One region of the Leucobacter sp. WKLB1 genome, then DNA from elsewhere that is predicted to be linked to it. Evidence: predicted binding sites of a transcription regulator. Region 1 holds the regulator's gene; each other region holds the start of a gene.
The links. Region 1 encodes HrcA, which represses chaperone genes, less so after heat shock. Its sites were predicted from a motif close to TTNGCACTCGNNNNNNNCGAGTGCNAA; they were not measured.
Positions count from the first base shown of each region.

Region 1 (7,120 bases):
TCGTGAAGGTCGACATCCTGCTGCAGGGAGACACGGTCGACGCCTTCAGCGCGATCGTGCACCGCGACAACGCCTACAGCTACGGCACGATGATGGCGGAGCGACTCCGCAAGCTCATCCCGCGCCAGCAGTTCGAGGTGCCGATTCAGGCAGCCATCGGCGCGAGAGTGATCGCTCGTGAGACGATCCGCGCGATCCGCAAGGACGTGCTCGCGAAGTGCTACGGCGGCGACATCAGCCGCAAGCGCAAACTGCTCGAGAAGCAGAAAGAGGGCAAGAAGCGTATGAAGATGGTGGGGCGCGTCGAGGTTCCCCAAGAAGCCTTCATCGCAGCGCTCTCCGGAGATGTGGAGGGCAAGGAAGGCGCCAAGCGATGAGCAAGGAGCAGCCCCCGCGCCGCAGCAGCCACGTCGAGATGCCGGTGACGTACGCCGCCGTCGGCGCGTCGAAGCAACCCGATATCGTCAAGTTTCCGCCGGAAGGCATGACGTCGTACGAGGAAGAACTGCGCCTCGGCAGCGGACAGGAGCGCTTCCTGCTCGCATCGAGCCTCCTCATGACCTGGGGCGCGCAACGCGGTTCGGGCGTGCGCGTCACCGACATCGTGCGCGGTTCGGGAGCGGAGTACGCCGGCCCGTCGTTCTCGGGTGACGGCATCCCCGAAGCCGCGGGTGAGCTCGAAGAGCACTTCGGGCCCGACGGCGAACCGTACATCGTCGCCGGAACGACAGCGACACTGCACGCAGATGGTCAAGACCCGCGAGGCATACTCGTGATCTACACCATCGATGACGATCGGTGCGTTGGTTTCGCGTGGGGTACTCGAGACGAAGAGGGAGCAGTCGGGGAGCAACGCTTCGCGATCGAATTTCGCCCCGATGACACCGTGTGGGCCGTCGCCCGCGGATTCGTCGCTGCCCCGAAGAGCGGGCTGCTGGGGCTCAAGGGGCGTGCCGACGTGCGCATCGCGCTCGACGCCGTGAAATCGCAACTCGCGAGCCTCGCCCCGGGCGCACAACCCGCACCCAACTTGGGGGCGGCAGGCGATGAGACACCTGCCGCTATCACTGTCGACGGCGATGCCGCCGACGTCGTCGATCGCGTCGAGTCGTCGCCGGGGGCTCCCGAAGTGCTCGAACCTGAGTTCGTCGAGTCAGGCGGGACTCCCGCGTCCGATGAGTCGTCTGAGTCGAGTGCGGCATCAGAGCTGATCGTGAAGGAGCAGACGACTGAGTCCGCTGAGCCCGAAGAATCTGATGAGCCGGAATCGCCGCAATCGAGCCCGGTGGCTGAACCGGTTGGGGCCTCAGACGACGACCCCTCCACATCCGAAGTGCCCGTGTCGACCACGCATCAGCGTCGGCCGAGCAGCCGTCGGTGATCCGCCGTGCCGAGCGCGCTCCCCGAGGGTGATCCGGCTCCCGAAGACGGCTCGCTTCCTGCGAGTGTCGCCATCGGGGCCGAACACCGAAACTTCGGCGTCTACGTGCACGTTCCGTACTGCCGTGTCCGCTGCGGGTACTGCGACTTCAACACCTATACCGCGAGTGAGCTCGGCGGCACGACGCGTGACGATTACGCGTCTCAAGTCGGCCAGGAGCTCGCGCTGGGCGCGTCGGTGCTCCGCGACGCGGGTCTTCCCGAACGCCCGGTTTCGACCGTGTTCTTCGGGGGTGGCACGCCGACGCTGCTGCCGGCGAGCGACCTTTCGGCCATGCTCGGCCGCATCCGCGAGGAGTGGGGGCTGGCGCCGGGAGCTGAGGTGACGACGGAAGCGAACCCCGATTCCGTTGACGCCGCGTACCTGCGCACGCTCGCCGAGGCCGGCTTCACCCGCGTGAGTTTCGGCATGCAGTCTGCAGTGCCGCACGTGCTCGCCACACTCGACCGCACCCACTCGCCCGAGCGCGTGCCGCTCGTCACCGAATGGGCTCGCGACGCGGGCCTTCAGGTGAGCGTCGACCTCATTTACGGCACACCAGGCGAAAGTCTTGCCGACTGGGAACGCTCGATCGACGCCGCACTCGAGTGCGCTCCCGATCACATTTCGGCGTATGCGTTGATCATCGAGCGCGGCACGAAACTCGCAGCGCAGATTCGTCGTGGCGAGGTGGCGGAACCCGACGAGGACTTGCACGCCGAGATGTACGAGCTCGCCGATGCGCGCTTCGCTGCCGCTGGCTTCTCGTGGTACGAGATCAGCAATTGGTCGCGCACCCCTGAGTCCCGCTCCCGGCACAATCTCTCGTACTGGACCGGCGAAGACTGGTGGGCTGCTGGGCCAGGCGCCCACAGCCACGTCGGCGGCGTGCGGTGGTGGAACGTCAAGCACCCTGGTGCCTATGCGCAGCGCATGGCGGCGGGCGTCTCCCCAGCGCACTCGCGCGAAACACTCACCGATGCGTCACGCCGTGAAGAACGCATTCTGCTCGAAACCCGGATCGCCGAGGGCTTGCCTGCCGAGGTGTTGTCGGCGGAGGAGCGTCGGGCAATCCCGCAGCTCATCGCCGACGGACTCATCGACGGGCGCGCCGCAATCGGCGGTCGGGTGATCCCGACCCTGCGCGGTCGACTGCTCGCGGATACCGTCGTGCACCGGCTGCTCGGCAGCTGACGTGCGTCGGAGCGCACACCACCGATCTCGCCGCAGGCGAACACGGAGCCGCCGCTCCGAATGCCTCCTGGTCGCCGGACTGCGGTAGGCTTAGCACTCGGAATAAGCGAGTGCCAGCGCCTGTGCGCGGGGCCCGCATCCACGATTCGGCGTCAGGAGGGGCAATGGTTTCCGAGCGCAGCCTTGCCGTACTGCACGCGATCGTCAGCGACTACGTCTCCTCGAACGAACCCGTGGGCTCGAAGGCGATCGTCGATCGCCACAGCTTCGGGGTGTCCGCGGCGACGATCCGCAACGATATGGCGCTGCTCGAAGAAGACGAGCTGATCGCGCAGCCGCATACATCGTCGGGTCGCGTCCCGACCGACAAGGGGTACCGGCTCTATGTCGACACGCTGGCCCGAATTCGCCCCTTGACGGTCGCTCAGCGCACGGCGATCGAGCGCTTCCTCGGCGATTCCTCGGATCTCGACGACGTCATGGCCCGCACCGTGCGTCTGCTCTCGCAGCTCACCAATCAGGTCGCTGTGGCGCAGTACCCGTCGTTGCGTCGCACCGCGGTGCGGCACATCGACCTCGTGGCGCTCGGTGAAGATCGGGTGCTGAGCGTGCTGATTCTCGGCAGCGGGGTCGTCGAACAACAGGTCGCCTGGCTGCCGGCTTCGCGCGTCACCGAGGCCTGGGTACACGGCCTGCGTCAGCGGATCGCCGAAGCGGCGGTCGGCATCGACGTCGAGTCTGCAGCTGCAGCCGTCGCCGAACTCGAGGCAGATATCGAGACTTGGGCGCAACCCGATGAAATTGACCTCGTGCGGCGCGTGCTGACCGTCGTCTCCGACCAGCTCCAGGCCAATCGCAACGACCGCATCGCCGTCGCCGGCGCAGCGAATCTGTCGCGCCCCGACGGTGAATTCGCCGGATCGTTGCCCGTGGTGCTCGAGGCGATCGAAGAGCAGGTGACCCTGCTGCGACTCTTCGGCGAACTCGCGCACGATGGCAGAGAGGTTTCTGCTTCGATCGGGCGCGAAAACGAACCGTACGGATTATCTGAGACTTCGATCATCGCGTCCACGTACGAAGAAGGCATCGCCGTCTCGAAGCTCGGCGTGCTCGGCCCGCTGCGCATGGACTATGCCGGAAACATTTCGACGGTGCGCGCGGTTGCCCGATACCTCAACCGATTCCTGGGTGAGGAGCGGTAAGCTGCCGCCTCGTCCGACCCACACGTTCCACCACCAACCCCCAAGGAGTACAACAGCGTGGCCGATCACTACGAGACCCTCGGAGTCACCCGCGAGGCGACCCCCGAAGAGATCAAAAAGGCCTACCGGCGCCTGGCGCGCCAGCTGCACCCGGATGTGAATCCGGGCGAAGAGGCAGCAGAGAAGTTCAAAGATGTGACGCACGCCTACGATGTGCTCAGCGACCCCGAGCAGCGTCAGCGTTACGACATGGGCGGCGGCCAGGGCGGTGCGGCGGGCTTCGGCGATATCTTCGAGACGTTCTTCGGGGGCGGCTTCGGCGGCGGTCAGCGCGGCCCGCGCTCGCGTTCGGAGCGCGGTGACGATGCGATGATTCGCGTGGACGTATCGCTCGAAGACGTCATCTTCGGCACCCAGCGCGAGATCACGGTCAATACGGCCGTGCTCTGCAACGTCTGCCAGGGCAGCTGCTGCCAGCCCGGCACGCACCCCGTCACCTGCGATGTCTGCGGCGGGCAGGGTCAGGTGCAGCGCCAGGTCCGTTCGCTGTTCGGCAACGTCGTCACGATGCACCCGTGCGGCAGCTGCCAGGGGTACGGCACGGTCATCGAGCATCCCTGCGTCGAGTGCGCGGGCAAGGGGCGCGTGCGCGAGCGCCGCACGTTCCCGATCGATGTGCCCTCGGGCATCGATACCGGCACTCGCCTGCAGATGCGTGGCGGTGGTGAGGTGGGCCCGGGCGGCGGACCCAATGGTGACCTGTTCATCGAGTTCCGCGTGATGCACCACGATATCTTCAGCCGCGACGGCAACGATCTGCTCTGCACGATGCAGCTGTCGATGACCGACGCAATTCTCGGGGCGAGCGCGAAACTCGCGGGGCTCGACGGTGAGGTCGAGGTCGAAGTCGAAGCCGGTACCCAGTCGGGCGACATGTTGACGGTGCGCGGGCGCGGCATCCAGGGCCTGCGCAGTACGACGCGCGGCGACCTGAAGATTGCGGTGCAGGTGGCGACGCCGACCAAGCTGTCGAACCGAGAGAAAGATCTGGTGCGCCAGCTCGCCGCGCTTCGCAAGGACGAGCAGCCGCATCTCGGGGAGTTCCACCAAGGCTTCTTCGGAAAGATTCGCGACCGCTTCTTCCGCCAGGGCTGAGCATGGCGAACCTCTACTACCGGGAAGATCTCGACGATGCGGCGTTCGCCCCGGGCGCGCTGGTCGAGATCACCGGTGAGGAGGCGCGGCACGCGGTTCGCGTGAGCCGTCTGCGCGCGGGCGAGCGCATTCTCGTGGGCAATGGTCGCGGCGCGATCGGTGCCGGCACCGCAGAGCAGGTCGCGAAGGATCGCTTCAGCGTGCGCATCGATCATGTCGAGGGCGGTGACGCCCCGGTCGGGCCGCGCCTCGTGCTCGTCCAAGCACTCGCCAAGGGTGATCGCGACGAGCGCGCCGTCGAGCAGGCGACCGAGTTCGGCGTCGACGCGATCGTGCCCTGGCAGGCGAGCCGCTCCGTTTCGCGCTGGGACGGCGCGGGCGGTGCTGAGAAGACTGCGAAGGGCGTCGCGAAGTGGCAGCGTATTGCGCGTGAAGCGGCGAAGCAGTCGATGCGGGCCGCGATTCCGGTGGTGGGCGAACCCGTCGCGCTTTCCGACATCGAACTCCTGGCACGGAGTGATCGTTCCGCGGTGATCGCGCTGCATCCGCGGGGCGCGCTGACGCTGTCGGAGTGGGGGCGATCCGCCGCGGCCAGTGCAGATGCGATCGACGACGTCGTACTCGTCGTCGGCCCAGAAGGCGGGTTTGCCGATGCCGAGCTCGACGCGCTCGAGGCAGCGGGGGCACACGTTCTGGTGCTCGGAACGACGGTGCTCCGCACCTCCTCGGCGGGGCCGGCTGCGATTGCCGTGCTGAATACGACGTTCGGGCGCTGGTAAGGGCCGAGGCGCTTCGGCCCCGGCCCGTCACCGCCCAGTGCGTTCAGTTCACGTCGGCGGGAACCCGTTCGGCGGTCGCACGCGGCGACTGCGGCGCGGTCGATGTGGTGTTCGCTGCACCGTGCCCGTCGCCGGCGAGCATCGACTCGTCGAACGGGAGCGCCCCGCTGAGCACACGACGCACCCGCTCGGTGTCGACCTGCCGCGTCCACGACCCGATGAGCAGTGTTGCCACCGCATTGCCGGTGAAGTTGGTCAGCGCGCGACCCTCCGACATGAAGCGGTCGATGCCGACGATCACGCCAACGCCGTCGACGAGTTCGGGGCGGTAGGCCTGCAGCCCGCCCGCGAGCGTCGCGAGGCCCGCACCGGTGACTCCGGCGGCACCCTTCGAGGCGATGATCATGAAGACGAGCAGTCCGATCTGCTCGCTCAGGCTCATGGGGTCGCCCATGCCCGTCGCGATGAAGAGCGACGCCATGGTGAGGTAAATCGCGGTGCCGTCGAGGTTGAATGAGTAGCCGGTCGGCACCGTGATACCGACGACGGGCTTCGAGACCCCGACGTGCTCCATCTTGGCGATGAGACGGGGGAGTGCCGACTCCGATGACGAGGTGCCGACGATCAACAGGTACTCCCGGCCGAGGTACTTCATGAGACTGAAGATGTTGACGCGGGTGACCGCGTAGAGCAGCGTGCCGAGTATCCCAACGATGAACACGATGCAGGTGACGTAGAACGCAATCATCAGCACGCCGAGGCTCCAGATCGCAGCGATGCCGGTCTTGCCGACCACGGCGGCGATCGCCCCGAAAGCACCGACGGGAGCGATCCACAGGATCATGCTGAGGATGCGGAAGACCAGCGCCTGCAGATGCTTGACGCCCGCCATAATCGGTGCGCCTCGCTCGCCGAGTCCTTGCAGCGCAAAGCCTGCCAACAGTGCGATGAAGAGCACCTGCAGCACGCTCTCGCCGGTGAAGGCGGAGAAGAACGTTGTGGGGATGATGCCGAGCAAGAACTCGTGCGTGCCGCTTGCCGCGCCTTCGGTGGCGTACTCGGCGCCCTGCATGTCTAGGCCGGCGCCGGGATGGATGACGTTGCCGACGACCAACCCGATGGAGAGTGCGAGGGTCGACATCGCCATGAAGTAGACCAGGGCGAGGCCGCCGATCTTGCCGACCGTCGCCGCCTTCGCGATCGACCCGACGCCGATCACGATCGTGCAGAAGATGATCGGCGCGATCATCATCTTGATCAGACCGACGAAGGCCTTCCCGAGCGGCTCGAGGGAGACGGCAAAGTCGGGCACCACCAGGCCGACGACGGCGCCGAGCACGACCGCGATGATGACGGAGACGTACAGCCAG
Region 1 covers NZ_AP046115.1:1,928,365-1,935,484, reverse strand. The annotation lists gene lepA (translation elongation factor 4) at 1-377, shown strand, start outside; gene ACZF5Y_RS08790 (DUF1990 domain-containing protein) at 374-1,381, shown strand; gene hemW (radical SAM family heme chaperone HemW) at 1,388-2,614, shown strand; gene hrcA (heat-inducible transcriptional repressor HrcA) at 2,779-3,816, shown strand; gene dnaJ (molecular chaperone DnaJ) at 3,874-4,971, shown strand; gene ACZF5Y_RS08770 (16S rRNA (uracil(1498)-N(3))-methyltransferase) at 4,974-5,750, shown strand; gene ACZF5Y_RS08765 (cation:dicarboxylate symporter family transporter) at 5,794-7,120, opposite strand, start outside.

Region 2 (7,120 bases), 850 kb from region 1:
CGTGGCGACGCAGACCCCCAACCCGGTGGAGGCGTCGAACGACATTCCATGGCTCCCGATCATCATCGGCGGCATCGCCATTCTGGTCATCGGGATCACCGGCGGCATTCTGCTGGGCGGGCGCAAGCCCAAGTCTGCGGCGCCCTCAGTCGCCCCGCATACCGATGCCGCGCAGCAGCCGCAGAACCCGCAAGCCACCGAGAAGCTGTTCGGAGACGAGCAGTGACGCGCGGTCGGCGTATCCCGGCAACCGCGGCGGCGATCCTGACCGCCGCGCTGCTGCTCGCTGGCTGCTCGACTGCCGCGAACGGTGGGGGAGATACGGCGTCCGGTGGGTCTGCGCAGCCGACGGTACCGCTCGCCGAACTGCAGACGCTCGACGACCCGAAAGCGTTTGAGGGGCCCTCGACGGCGGTGCTGCAGCACTCCGAGATCGAGCCGATCGCCGACAACCCGGCGCAGTCGCTGCCGGCGACCGTGCCGTCATACGCGACTGACGGGTCGAGCAGCGACGTCGTCATCGAGTCGACCGACAAGGTGGTTGCCGCAGATCTTGGCGGCAACATCTCCGTGACGATCGCCGGCCTCGGCTTCGCCGACAGCCTCGTCGGCGTCGATCAGTCGACCACCCTCGAGAGTCTGAGCGCCCTGCCGCGGGTCACGAGCGGAGGCCACACGGTGAACGCCGAGGCCATCATCGACCTCCACCCCGACCTCGTCATCACCGACGGCACGGTCGGCCCGCGCGACGTGATTGAACAGCTCCAAGACGTGGGCATCCAGGTCGTCTTCGTGCAGAACGAAGCGTCGTTCGCGGGCGCCGAGGATCTCACGCGGCAGGTCGCTGCGATTTACGGCAGCCCCGAGACCGGGGAGCAGCTCGCCCAGCGCATCGCGAGCGAGGTCGACGCGAAGAAGGCCGAGATCGCGAAGATCGCTCCCGAGAACGCCGACGGCAAACTGCGCATCGCGTTCGTCTACCTGCGCGGCACCGCGGGCGTTTACTACCTCTTCGGCAAGGAGTCGGGCGCAGATCAGCTCATCGAGGCGCTCGGCGGCGTCGACGTCGCGACCGACATGGGCTGGGACGGCATGAAACCGATGACCGACGAGGCGCTCGTCAAGGCGAACCCCGATCTCATCCTTGTAATGACGAAGGGCATCGAGTCGGTCGGCGGCGTCGATGGGCTGCTCGAGGAGAAGCCGGCCATCGCCGTGACGACCGCGGGCGAGCACCGGCGGTTCGTCGATATGGAAGACGGCACGATCCTCTCATTCGGCCCGCGCTCGGCAGACATTCTCGACGCTCTTGCCCGGGCGATCTACGCGCCCGTGGCCGAATAACTCGGCACCCGACTGCGCGCCGCGGCGTCGATACAATAGAACACTGTGTCGGCGCCCTCGCGGCCGCAGCGGCACCCACCGCACAGAAAGCAGCACGTGACGAACGCCACCCAACGGATTCTCGGCCGCCGCAGCGCGGGCCGCGGAGCCATCGTCATCATCGCGGCGGCGATCTTGCTCGCGATCGGCATCGTGCTCTCTGCCGGCATGGGGCAGCTCTCGATCGGGCCCGCTGAGGTCATCGGCTCCATCCTGCAGAAGCTCGGGATCACCAACAGCTGGGCGCCCACCGACGACCTGATGGATCGCACACTGTGGCAGATCCGCTTCCCGCGCGTCGTCATGTCTCTGCTCGTCGGTGCCGCACTCGCGGTCGCCGGCGCCGTGATGCAGGCGATCTTCGGCAACCCGCTCGCGGAGCCCGGTGTCGTCGGCGTGTCATCGGGTGCAGCGCTGGGCGCCTCGGCGTCGATCACCCTTGGCGTCACCGCCTTCGGAAACTGGACTGTCGCGGTCTTCGCGTTCGCCGGAGGGCTCGCGGCCACCCTCATCGTGTACCTCACGGCTCGGGCTCAGGGGCGCACCGAGATCGTCACGCTGCTGCTGACCGGCGTCGCGATCAACGCCTTCGCCGGGGCCGGTATGGCGCTCTTCACATTCATCGGCGACACGGCCAGCCGCGAGCAGATCGTGTTCTGGCAGCTCGGGTCGCTCAACGGGTCGCGCTGGAACGAAGTCGTCATCGTTGCACTCGTCGCCGCGATCGCCGCATTCGTGGCGATCCTGCTCGCCGACCAGTACGACCTGCTCTCGCTCGGCGATCGCACCGCGGCCCATCTCGGTGTTCGCGTGGAACGCCTGCGCATCGTCTCGATCGTGCTGGTGTCGCTGCTGACGGGCGTCGGCGTCGCGTTCGTCGGCGTCATCTCGTTCGTGGGCCTCGTCGTACCGCACCTGATGCGGATGATTCTGGGGCCATCGCATCGTATGCTCCTGCTCGCCTCCCTCCTGGGCGGCGGCGTGCTGCTGATCTACGCCGACCTGCTGGCGCGCACCCTCGTCGACGGTGCGGACCTGCCGATCGGCATGCTCACGTCGCTGGTCGGTGGGCCATTCTTCTTCTGGCTGATCCGCCGCAACCGCAAACGCGCAGGAGGATGGGCATGAGTGTCTCGACGACTCCGGAGCCCCGCCCCGGCCAGGTTGCGCAGCAGGTCACCGGTGTGAGCTATCACGTCGGCGAGTTGGCAATCCTCTCCGATGTGACGCTCGACGTGCGCTACGGCGAGGTGCTCGCGCTCGTCGGCCCGAACGGTGCGGGCAAATCGACGCTGCTCAGCGTGCTGTGCGGCGATGTGACTCCGAGTGCCGGATCCGTGACGTTTGACGACCGGGAGATGCACGCGTGGCCCGCCCGCGAATTGGCCCGCGCCCGCGCGGTGCTGCTGCAAGCGAATCAGGTGGCGTTCTCGTTCACCGCGCAGCAGGTCATCGACATGGGGCGGGCGCCGTGGATCGGTACTCTGCAGTCCGATGACGACGAGCGAGCGATCCACGATGCAACTGTCGCCGCCGATGTCGCCCACCTCACCGGACGCGGGTTTCCGCATCTCTCCGGTGGTGAGAAAGCGCGAGTGTCGCTCGCTCGCGTACTCGCCCAAGAGACGCGCGTCGTGCTGCTCGACGAACCCACGGCAGCGCTCGACCTCAAGCACCAGGAAGCCGTGCTGCAGATCGCGCGCCAGCTCGCCGCCGCCGGTCGCGCCGTCATCGTCGTGCTCCACGACCTGTCGCTCGCCGGCGCCTACGCCGACGAGGTGGCGATCCTCGCGGGCGGTGCGCTCGTTGCACGCGGCGCGCCCGGTGCGGTGCTCACGGAGCAGCGCATTGCCGACGTCTACGGCGCGCCCGTGCGAGTGATCCCGGACCCCGACACGGGGCGACCGATTGTGATACCGCGCCGCAATCACTGACGCTGTCATCGAACTGGCAGGTCGCGGCAGGTAGTGTGGGGGCATCTCGCCCCGCGAGTGGCGTGCATGGGGCACGGCAGGAATCAGCGAAGACGAAGGAAACCCGAGTGGCGCAACGGACCGATGTGGAGGTATCACGTCCCAGTGCCCGTCAGGCCTACCCGGAAGACCGCTTCGATCGGCTGAAGCGCTCAGGCCGAGTGGGAGCGCATCGCGTCACTGCTCGCCCTCGCTATATCTGGCAGTACCTCATCGCCGGGCTCCTCGGGTTCGCCGTGCTCACAACGCTCGGCATCCTCGCCGTGCAGGGCATCGGCGGTACCGGCAAGCTCTCCCTGGCGCCATCCGGCGGATCATCGGGATCCGCCAATACACAGGTCACCGCAGAGCTCGACCCGACGGCGACGGTAGCGATCCTCAACGGCACGTCCACCCAGTATCTGGCGGCCGCGCTCGACACGATCGTGACGGAGCAGCAGTGGGGATCGATCGAATTCTCGGGGAGCGCCGCCACCGCAGACGTCGCAATCTCCGCAGTGTTCTACTCGGACCCGGCAGATGCCGCCGCAGCCGCGGGGCTGGCAGAGAAGCTCGGGGGAGTCTCCACGTACACCTCGACCGATTACGAGAAGTACGGCGTGCGGCTCGTGGTGTTGCTCGGTGCCGACTACAAGGGACCGGGCATCGATGAGGCCGCGCAGCTCGCTGCGAATGGTGGTGACGCGACCGCCGACACCACTGCCGAAGCCGAGGGCGATGCGACGGGTGCGGCACAGCGAGAAGTGAACCCCGCGACGGGCAACGAGATCAACCCGGATACGGGGCTCGATATCGACCCGACGACCGGGTGGGATATCGATGTCGCCACGGGATGGCCGATCGACCCGGCGACGGGTCTGGCGACGGATCCGTCGACGATCGCCGCCGCGAGCGATGCCACGGCGAACGCGATGGCCGACGCCGCAGCTGCGCAGTAAGCGGGCACGGGCGCGTCCGCGATCTGTTCTCGGAGTGTTCGCTCAGCGCGAGCGCGAGCGCTTGCACTCCCTGGGTGAGAGTGCCAAGATTGGTGTTAGCAGTCAATCTGGCTGAGTGCTAAACATCTGTGCGCAGGCGCATTGCGTGGGCACGGTGATGACCACATCTCGAACGTCCGGGAGGGGCGAAATACATGGCAAAGATCATTGCGTTTGATGAGGAAGCGCGTCGTGGACTCGAGCGGGGCCTGAACATCCTCGCCGACGCCGTGAAGGTGACGCTCGGCCCGCGCGGTCGCAACGTCGTACTGGAGAAGAAGTGGGGCGCACCCACGATCACCAACGACGGCGTCTCCATCGCCAAGGAGATCGAGCTCGACGATCCCTACGAAAAGATCGGTGCCGAGCTCGTCAAGGAGGTCGCGAAGAAGACCGATGACGTCGCAGGCGACGGCACCACCACCGCGACCGTGCTCGCTCAGGCGCTCGTGCGCGAGGGCCTCCGCAACGTCTCGGCCGGTAGCGACCCCATCGCGATCAAGAAGGGCATCGAGAAAGCTGTTGCAGCTGTCTCGGCGAAGCTCCTCGAGAACGCTCAGGAGATCGAGACCACCGACCAGATCGCGGCAACCGCATCGATTTCGGCCGCTGACGAGCAGATCGGCAAGCTGATCGCCGAGGCGATCGACAAGGTCGGTAAGGAAGGCGTCGTCACCGTCGAGGAGTCGAACACCTTCGGCACCGAGCTCGAGCTGACCGAGGGCATGCGCTTCGACAAGGGCTACCTGTCGGCGTACTTCGTCACGGACACCGATCGCCAGGAAGCGGTGTTCGAGGATCCCTACATCCTCATCGTCAACAGCAAGGTCTCGAACATCAAGGACCTGCTCCCCGTCGTCGATCCCGTGATCCAGTCGGGCAAGCAGCTCCTCATCCTCGCTGAGGACGTCGAGGGCGAAGCGCTCGCGACGCTGGTGCTCAACAAGATCCGCGGCATCTTCAAGTCGGCGGCAGTCAAGGCTCCCGGCTTCGGCGACCGTCGCAAGGCAATGCTGCAGGACATCGCGATCCTCACCGGCGGCCAGGTCATCTCGGAAGAGGTCGGCCTCAAGCTCGAGAACGCGACGCTCGACATGCTCGGCACCGCACGCAAGGTCATCATCACCAAGGATGAGACCACCATCGTCCAGGGTGGCGGCGACGAAGAGGCGATCCAGGGCCGCGTGACCCAGATCCGCCGCGAGATCGACAACACCGACAGCGACTACGATCGCGAGAAGCTCCAGGAGCGCCTCGCGAAGCTCGCCGGTGGCGTCGCCGTCATCAAGGCTGGCGCTGCAACCGAGGTCGAGCTCAAGGAGCGTAAGCACCGTATCGAAGACGCCGTTCGCAACGCGAAGGCAGCTGTCGAAGAGGGCGTGCTCGCCGGTGGCGGCGTCGCGCTGATCCAGGCCGGCAAGGACGTCTTCAGCGCACTCGAGCTCTCGGGCGACGAGGCAGTGGGCGCGAAGATCGTGCAGACCGCCATCGAGGCTCCGCTGCGCCAGATCGCGCTCAACGCAGGCCTTGAGCCGGGTGTGGTCGCCGATCGCGTCGCGAACCTGCCCGTGGGTCACGGCCTGAACGCTGCGACCGGCGAGTACGGCGACCTCGTCGCCCAGGGCATCCTGGACCCGGCCAAGGTCACCCGCTCGGCGCTGCAGAACGCCGCATCGATCGCCGGCCTGTTCCTCACCACCGAGGCCGTCGTCGCCGACAAGCCGGAGCCCGCCTCGGCTGCTCCCGCCGGTGACCCGACCGGTGGCATGGACTTCTAAGTCCAATCCTCCTCACTGAGGGGTCGCGCCTGCGGGCGCGGCCCCTCAATGCGTTTGGGGGGAGTAATGAGCCGGGCTGCTGCTCCGCGCCGGGCTAGCTTTAGCCCCTTGCTCTTCAACCCTCAGAGGGTTATCTGCAGTCATCACACTCCTCGGCTACTGATACTTCCTCTGAATGCAGATCTTCCGCTGGCTGCGACGCTCGCGCCATGCGTCCACAATCCGCGAAATGAATGGAGTCTCTAGACCGTTCACATATCGGCGAAACGTCGCCGATCGAGGCGCACGCCGTCGGCATACTCGGAACCATGAACCTCACAGCGCACCTGGCGCGTACCCGTGGCATCGCTCGGTCACGAGACCTCACGCTGGCTGGCGTATCTCGCCACCGGATTGCGCGTGCGCTTGCAGCGGGGACAGTCGTACGCCCGGTGCGCGGTTGGGTGGCACTGCCCGACGCGGATCCTCAGCTGATCTCCGCTGCGAGAACCGGCACGGTGCTCACCTGCGTTACCCAGGCAAGCAGGTTGGGTCTTTGGGTGCTCGACGCGTCCGAAACCCATGTCGCTGCAACGTACCGAGGAAATCGCTATCGGCCGAGCATCGGGCGAGTGCACTGGGCGGCGCCTATGATGGCAAGGCAGCCGGGCACGCTCGAAGATCCCTTGGTGAATGTCTTGCAGCTGGTTTCTCAGTGCCAACTCCACGAGATTGCGGTCAGCATCTGGGATTCCGCACTGAATGCGCGCCTCATCGATCAGCCGAGCCTGCGGGCACTGCCGCTCTCCAAGCGTCAGCGCGACATTCTTGAGGCCTGCTCGCCATACGCAGACTCTGGCCTGGAATCGTTCGTTCGGACACGGACCTCGTGGATGCAGTGCAGCATTGTGACGCAGGCGTGGGTGGAGGGACACCGAGTCGATTTTTTCTTCGACGGGTGGCTCGTTCTGCAGATTGACGGAGGCCACCACGTCGGCCCCCAACGCGATCGCGACAATGCGCACGATGC
Region 2 covers NZ_AP046115.1:2,774,929-2,782,048, reverse strand. The annotation lists gene ACZF5Y_RS12825 (HtaA domain-containing protein) at 1-226, shown strand, start outside; gene ACZF5Y_RS12820 (heme/hemin ABC transporter substrate-binding protein) at 223-1,344, shown strand; gene ACZF5Y_RS12815 (FecCD family ABC transporter permease) at 1,441-2,511, shown strand; gene ACZF5Y_RS12810 (heme ABC transporter ATP-binding protein) at 2,508-3,317, shown strand; gene ACZF5Y_RS12805 (LytR C-terminal domain-containing protein) at 3,425-4,294, shown strand; gene groL (chaperonin GroEL) at 4,489-6,111, shown strand; gene ACZF5Y_RS12795 (DUF559 domain-containing protein) at 6,420-7,120, shown strand, end outside.
Region 2: groL (chaperonin GroEL) is a predicted target of HrcA. The motif match lies at 4,390-4,416, and genes of this name have one in related genera.

Region 3 (7,120 bases), 570 kb from region 1:
GCATCCCCGCAGGTCACCTCGGGTGCCGGTGCCCCGGTGCTGCGGGCGACGACCCCGACGTTCGCTGCGGCGAGCCGCGCGGTGAACGGATCGAGTTCGACGGCGAGGGGCGAGATGCCCGCTTCGAGGAGTGCGATCGACTCCGTGCCGATCCCGCACCCCAAATCTGCGACCCGAGTGCAACCTGCGTCGCGGAATCTGGCGGCGTGGCCGCGAGCGACAACCATGCGGCTCGCCTGCTCGAGGGCGGCAGGGGTGAAGAGCAGGGACCGCGACAGCTCACCGAACTTCGCTGAGGCCTTGCGCTGCAGCGCGCCTTGCGTGAGTACCGCGGCGACCAACTCGGGGGCGGACCCCGCGGCGCGCAGGCGACGGTTGAGCGAATCCGCGGTCTCGCCGGCTTCGAGGGCGTCTCCCACCAGCGCGAGCGCTTCGAGGCCGTCCGGGGTCAGCAGTGCGTTCCAGCCCGGCAGGGCGCCGGCAGCAGTCGGCCCCGGGACGGGATCCCGGGGCCGGTGCGGCTCATGAGCCGATGCGTGCATGCGGTTCAGTAGCTGTAGGGGTCGTACCCCGAGTCGAACCCGGAGAACGCGGCCCCGAGTGACGCGATCATCGTGATGACGAAACCGACGTACAGCACGACGAAGAGGGCGACGAGCACGAAGTAGGCGTAGCCGATGATCAGCCCGGTGAGCGCAATGCCCCGACCGGCGTCGCCCGTGCGCTTGATCTGGCTCAGGCCCATGTGACCGAACACGATCGCGGCGACCGGAGCGATGAACGCGAGGATGATCGCGAGCAGTGCGAAGGTGTTCGTCTGCGCGAGTGTCGTCGCCGTCGACGCGGGCACGGGTTGCCGGTAGGGCTGCGCGGCATAGCCGTTTGGGGCTCCGTACGGCGCCGCTGCGCCGGCGGGGGCCTGCGGGAACGCCTGCGTCGGCGCGGCAGACGATGCGAGATCGGGGAGCGGGGTAGTCGGCTGCTCCGGGTACTGGGGTGTGGACATTGCGGCTCCTCCAGAACGATTCGGTGCGACGGACCCGTCGAGGCGCCATCGCGGGCGTACTCCACATTGTAGGCGCGGCGTTCGCTGTCGGCGATCCTGGCTGACACGGTTGGCACTCCCCTTGCACGAGTGCCAACCGGAGCCATAGACTCGGACCTAGACGCGCTCGCATGGGGTGGGCGCGAACTCACTTTCAGACATTGGAAAGAGGTCAACCGTGTCGGTCGCCATCAAGCCGCTCGAGGATCGAATCGTTATCAAGCAGGTCGAGGCAGAGCAGACCACCGCTTCCGGTCTCGTCATTCCCGATAGCGCCAAGGAGAAGCCCCAGGAGGGCGAGGTCGTCGCAGTGGGCCCGGGCCGCGTCTCCGACGCGGGCACCCGCATTCCGCTCGATGTCGCCGTGGGCGACGTCGTGATCTACTCGAAGTTCGGCGGCACCGAGGTCAAGGTCGGCGGCGACGACTACCTCGTGCTCTCGGCTCGCGACATTCTCGCGGTCGTCACGCGCTAAGCATCGCGTTCTCGCACAGCGGCCCCGATGATCCGGACGGATCGTCGGGGCCGCTGTCGTATTCGCGGGGTCGGCGGTCGTAGACTGATTCGATGGGGCAGACGCGTGCAGGGCTCGGATTCGGTCTCGGCGCGTACCTCTGGTGGGGTGCGTTCCCGTTCTACTTCGGCCTCATCGCGATGGTCGGTCCGTTCGAGGTGGTGCCGTGGCGCGTCGCCACATCGCTGCTCTTCTGCGCGCTGCTCGTCACGGCGACGCGCAAGTGGGCTCAGGTGCTGACGATCCTGCGCACACCGCGCCTGCTCGGCTGGTTCGCCCTCTCCGCGCTGTTTTTGTACGCGAACTGGCAGATTTTCGTCATCGGTGTCATGACCGGGCACGTGCTCGAGACGGCGCTCGGCTACTTCATCAACCCCCTCTTCACGATCCTCATCGGCGTGATCGTGCGCAAAGAACGACTGACCCGCTTGCAATGGGTCGCCGTGGGCATCGCCGGCGTCGGGGTGCTCATCGCCGCGATCGCGTACGGATCGTTCCCGTGGATCGCACTCGGTATCGCGCTCTCGTTCGGCCTGTACGGTGCGGTGCACAAGCACGCGGGGGAGTCCGTCGACGGCATCACCGGGCTCACGGTTGAGACGATCGCCACGCTGCCGATCGCCGCCGTGCAGCTCGCCATCATCGCCACGACGACCGGGATCACCGCGTTCTCGTTCGGTGCCGATATCACCGTTCTCGTGTTGCTCAGCGGCATCGCGACCGCAGTGCCGCTGATCCTGTTCGGCGAGGCTACGCGGCGGTTGCCGCTGTCGTACATCGGATTCCTGCAGTTCCTCACACCGATTCTCAGTTTCCTCTACGGCACGTTCGTGACGCACGAGGAGATCACGGTCGGGCGTTGGATCGGCTTCATCGGGGTATGGATCGCGCTCGTGATCCTCATCATCGATATGGTGCGCACGCTGCGGCGTTCGCCGTCGGCGCAGGTGACCACCGCCCCCATACCTTTAGACTGAGATGCAGCACGGGTGCCGCATCCGGCGACCCGCGAATCTCTGACAGACCCACTCCCAGATAGATAGAGGTTCCATGGAACAGCGTGACCCCTTCGCGTTCACCGGCCTGACCTACGACGATGTGCTGCTGTTGCCGGCGCACACCGACGTCATCCCGAGCGAGGCGGACACGTCCACTCAGCTCACACGGCGCATCCGCCTGAACATCCCGCTGATCTCAGCGGCAATGGACACGGTCACCGAAACCCGCATGGCGGTGGCCATGGCGCGCAACGGCGGCCTCGGCATTCTGCACCGCAACCTCTCGATTCAGGATCAGGCCGAGATGGTCGACCGGGTCAAGCGCAGCGAAGCCGGCATGATCACCAACCCCGTGACGACGTCGGTCGACGCGACGGTGGCCGAGGTCGACGCGCTGTGCGGCGAGTACCGCGTTTCGGGGCTGCCCGTCGTCGATTCGAACGATGTGCTGCTCGGCATCATCACGAACCGCGACATGCGATTCATCGATCCGAAGGATCGCTCGCAGGTGCGGGTGGCCGACGCCATGACGAAGATGCCGCTGATCACCGGCCCGCGTGGCATCTCGCGCGAAGACGCAGCAGCGATCTTCCGACAGCACAAGATCGAGAAGCTGCCCCTCGTCGACGGCGAAGGGCGACTCACCGGGCTCATCACGGTCAAAGACTTCGACAAAGAAGAGCAGTACCCGCTCGCGACGAAAGACGAAGCCGGGCGACTCCGCGTCGGCGCGGCGGTCGGTTTCTTCGGTGATGCATGGAAGCGCGCGGGTGCACTGGTCGACGCGGGAGTTGACGTGCTCGTCGTCGACACCGCGAACGGTGACAGCAAGGGCGTGCTCGACATCATCGCCAAGATCAAGGCCGACCCGGCGTTCGCCGCGGTCGACGTGATCGGCGGCAACGTCGCGACCTACTCGGGCGCGAAGGCGATCGTCGACGCCGGTGCCGATGCGGTGAAGGTGGGCGTCGGGCCCGGCTCCATCTGCACCACGCGCGTCATCGCGGGTGTGGGCGTGCCCCAGGTCACCGCGGTGTACGAGGCTGCGAAGGCCGCAACGCCGGCGGGTGTGCCGGTCATCGCCGATGGCGGGCTGCAGTACTCAGGCGACATCGCGAAGGCGCTCGTCGCGGGCGCATCATCGGTGATGATGGGTTCGCTGCTCGCGGGCACGGATGAAAGCCCGGGCGACCTGGTCTTCGTCGGGGGCAAGCAGTTCAAGAACTATCGCGGCATGGGGTCGCTGGGCGCGCTGCAGACGCGCGGCGAGCGCACGTCGTACTCCAAGGACCGCTACTTCCAGGCCGACGTGCCGAGCGACGAGAAGCTCATTCCCGAGGGCATCGAGGGTCAGGTGCCCTACCGCGGCCCGGTCGGTGCCGTCAGCCACCAGATGATCGGCGGGCTGCGGCAGTCGATGTTCTACGTGGGGGCGCGCACCATCGTCGATCTCAAGGAGCGCGGCAACTTCGTGCGCATTACCGCGGCGGGGCTCAAGGAATCGCACCCGCACGATGTGCAGATGGTCGTCGAAGCGCCGAACTACAAGCGCTAAGCAGTTCGCGTCGCGGGCCCGGGTCGGTTTCGATCCGGGCCCGCGGTGTATCCGGCCGGATCACCGACACGCGTGGGGATCCGCGTCGCGGGTGAACTGGCGGGTGAAGTTCCGACTCGGCCCTGCTGCAGTGGCGTCCGCATCACTAGGATCGCGCTCATGGCTTTTTCTCAGGAAACGCATCCGACGTTCAGATTCGCTCGGCGTCGATGGAGTGGCACGATGCTCGCGTGTGCGCTCGTCACCGGTCTTGCCGTGTCGGCGATCGGAACCCCGGCTCCGGCGCAGGCAGTGGGCGCTGCGGATCCTGCGACCACCGCACCGATCACCGAGGTGCTCGACGCCCCAGTGGAGGGGGCGAATCCAGAAGACGCGGCTCCTGCAGACCCGGCTCCGTCGACCGAGACAGCTCCCGAGGTCGAATTCGCCGCACCGGGTGTGTCGGTGTCGCCAGCCAACATCGAGCTCGGGGACGCCGCGGTTACCGTCGCCGTGCAAATTTCGTATGCGGCGGGTGATCCCGCAGCCGATCATGAACCATTCAGTGAACTGCGCAACGGCACTGCGGTGAAGCCGGTCACGGGGTGGCAGCGTTCGATGGGAGAGTCCGGCGAACTCACATGGACGGCGTCCGTGGCGTTCGACGGTAGCGACCGAATCGGGGTCTGGGCCCTGACCGGCCCTGACCCGCTGCTTACCGGAACGCTCATGGCGCTGCCAGAGACGCTGCGCGCCACCGCCGCGCCGATCGTTTCAGGGTCCTTCGCGGTGGGCTCGACCCTGCAGGCGACCTCCGGCACCTGGGCGCCGAGCGTGCCGCAGGCACCGAGCGTCGCACTGCAGTGGCTCCGTAACGGTGAGGCGATCCCGAATGCGACCGCGGCGACGTACACCCTGACGCCTGCAGACGCTCAGGCGAAGATCAGCGTGCGCGCCACGGCGACGCGCGCAATTCCAGGGGTCGATATTCCCGTCACCGCGGTGTCGGTCTCGGCCGAGCGCGCGGTCGGGGTGGGGCAGACGCAGGCGGGCCAGGTCGCGATCAGTGGCACCCCGCAGATGGGGCAGGACCTGACCGCGAAGACCTCGGGATGGACGACGGGTTCGGCGCTGAGCTACCAGTGGAAGCGCAACGGGGCGGTGATTCCGGGAGCGACGCAGGGCCGCTACCGGCTCACCCCGGGCGACGTGAATCGTGCCATCTCGGTGACCGTCACCGGGCGACTGGCGGGGTACGCGGATGCGTCACGCACCTCGTCAGCCTCGAAGGCCGTCGTCGCGGCTGCGCTCCGCACCGCGACCCCGAAGATCACGGGCACCGCGGTCGTCGGGAAGAAATTGCAGGCGAGCGCGGGCACCTGGACCACCGGGGCCAAGCTCACCTATCAGTGGAAGCGCAACGGCACTGCGATCCGCGGTGCCACGAAATCGTCGTACACGCTCGTTGCAGCCGATGGCGGCGCCCGGGTCACGGTCGCCGTCACCGGATCACTTGCCGGCTACCGCAACGCCAGCACCACCTCCGCCGCGAAGTCCGTGTTGCGCCTGCTCGCTCCCGTCACCCCGAAGATCGTCGGCGCCGCGCAGGTGGGGTCGACAGTGAGTGCGCAGACGGGCTCGTGGAAGCCGGTCTCGCCGAAATTCTCTTATCAGTGGCTGCGCGACGGTTCCGCCATTCGGGGCGCGACGGGCGCGAGCTATCGCGTCGCCTCCGCCGACGCGGGGAAGACGCTCTCGGTGCGAGTGACCGGCACGAAATCGGGGTACCAGTCAGCGACGCGCACCTCGGCCGTGAAGCGTGTGCCGAAGGTACTGAAAGCCGGGAACCCGCGCATTTCTGGGAGCGCCACGGTGGGGTCGAGGCTCTCGGGCTCGGCAGGGTCGTGGACGGCCGGCACCACGCTGCGCTACCAGTGGTATCGCAGCGGCGTGGCCGTGCCCGGTGCCACGGGCACAAGCTACTGGGTGGGGGCGGCCGATGTCGGCCACACCATCACGCTGTACGTCGCCGGATCGAAGAGCGGCTACGTCTCGACCGCGCGTTCGACCGGACCGACGCGCGTGGTGAGCTACCCCAGCCGCACGACGCCCTACGGCTGGGATTGCCCGGCCTGGGCTCCGATCAAGGGGAACGCCAGTTCGCGGATCTACCACGTGCCGGGCGGGGCGTACTACTCGCGAACAAAGCCCGAGGAGTGCTTCGCGACGAGGTGGGCTGCCGAACAAGCCGGGTACCGTGCGTCGATGCGCTGAGCCGAACGGGCCTCCAGCTCGAGTTGCCATCGATTCGATCCCGCGGCCCGTTCGGCGCCCCCTGGATCACCCGTCGGGCTCGGCGCGTTCAGCCCGCTCCAGATAGACTGGTCGGGTGAGCAACGAGATCGAGATCGGGCGCGGCAAGCGTGCACGCCGCGTGTACACCTTCGATGAGATCGGCATCGTGCCCACGCGGCGCACGCGCGATCCTGAACTCGTCTCGACCTCCTGGTCGATCGACGCGTTCCACTTCGACATTCCGGTGCTCGGCGCACCCATGGACTCCGTCATGTCGCCGGCAGCGGCCATCGCGCTCGGCGAGCTCGGCGGCCTCGGAGTGCTCAACCTCGAGGGCTTGTGGACGCGGCACGAGAACCCTGAGCCGCTGCTCGAAGAACTGGCGCAGATCACCGACGAGCGTGCCGCCATCGCACGCATGCGCGAACTCTACGCCGCGCCGATCCAGCCCGAGCTCATCACGGCACGACTGAGCGAGATTCGCGAAGCCGGCGTCACGGTCGCAGGTGCGCTCTCGCCGCATCGCACCGCCGAATTCACCGATACCGTCGTCAAGGCGGGCGTCGACCTGTTCGTGATCCGCGGCAACACGGTGTCGGCGGAGCACGTCTCGGAAGAGGGTCGCGAGCCGCTCAACCTCAAGGAGTTCATCTACGAGCTCGATGTTCCGGTGATCGTCGGCGGCGCAGCAACCTATCAGTCGGCACTGCACCTCATGCGTACCGGAGCCGCGG
Region 3 covers NZ_AP046115.1:2,500,933-2,508,052, reverse strand. The annotation lists gene ACZF5Y_RS11405 (THUMP-like domain-containing protein) at 1-542, opposite strand, end outside; gene ACZF5Y_RS11400 (DUF4190 domain-containing protein) at 548-1,006, opposite strand; gene groES (co-chaperone GroES) at 1,224-1,520, shown strand; gene rarD (EamA family transporter RarD) at 1,613-2,536, shown strand; gene guaB (IMP dehydrogenase) at 2,610-4,112, shown strand; gene ACZF5Y_RS11380 (sunset domain-containing protein) at 4,335-6,365, shown strand; gene ACZF5Y_RS11375 (GuaB3 family IMP dehydrogenase-related protein) at 6,481-7,120, shown strand, end outside.
Region 3: groES (co-chaperone GroES) is a predicted target of HrcA. The motif match lies at 1,116-1,142, and genes of this name have one in related genera.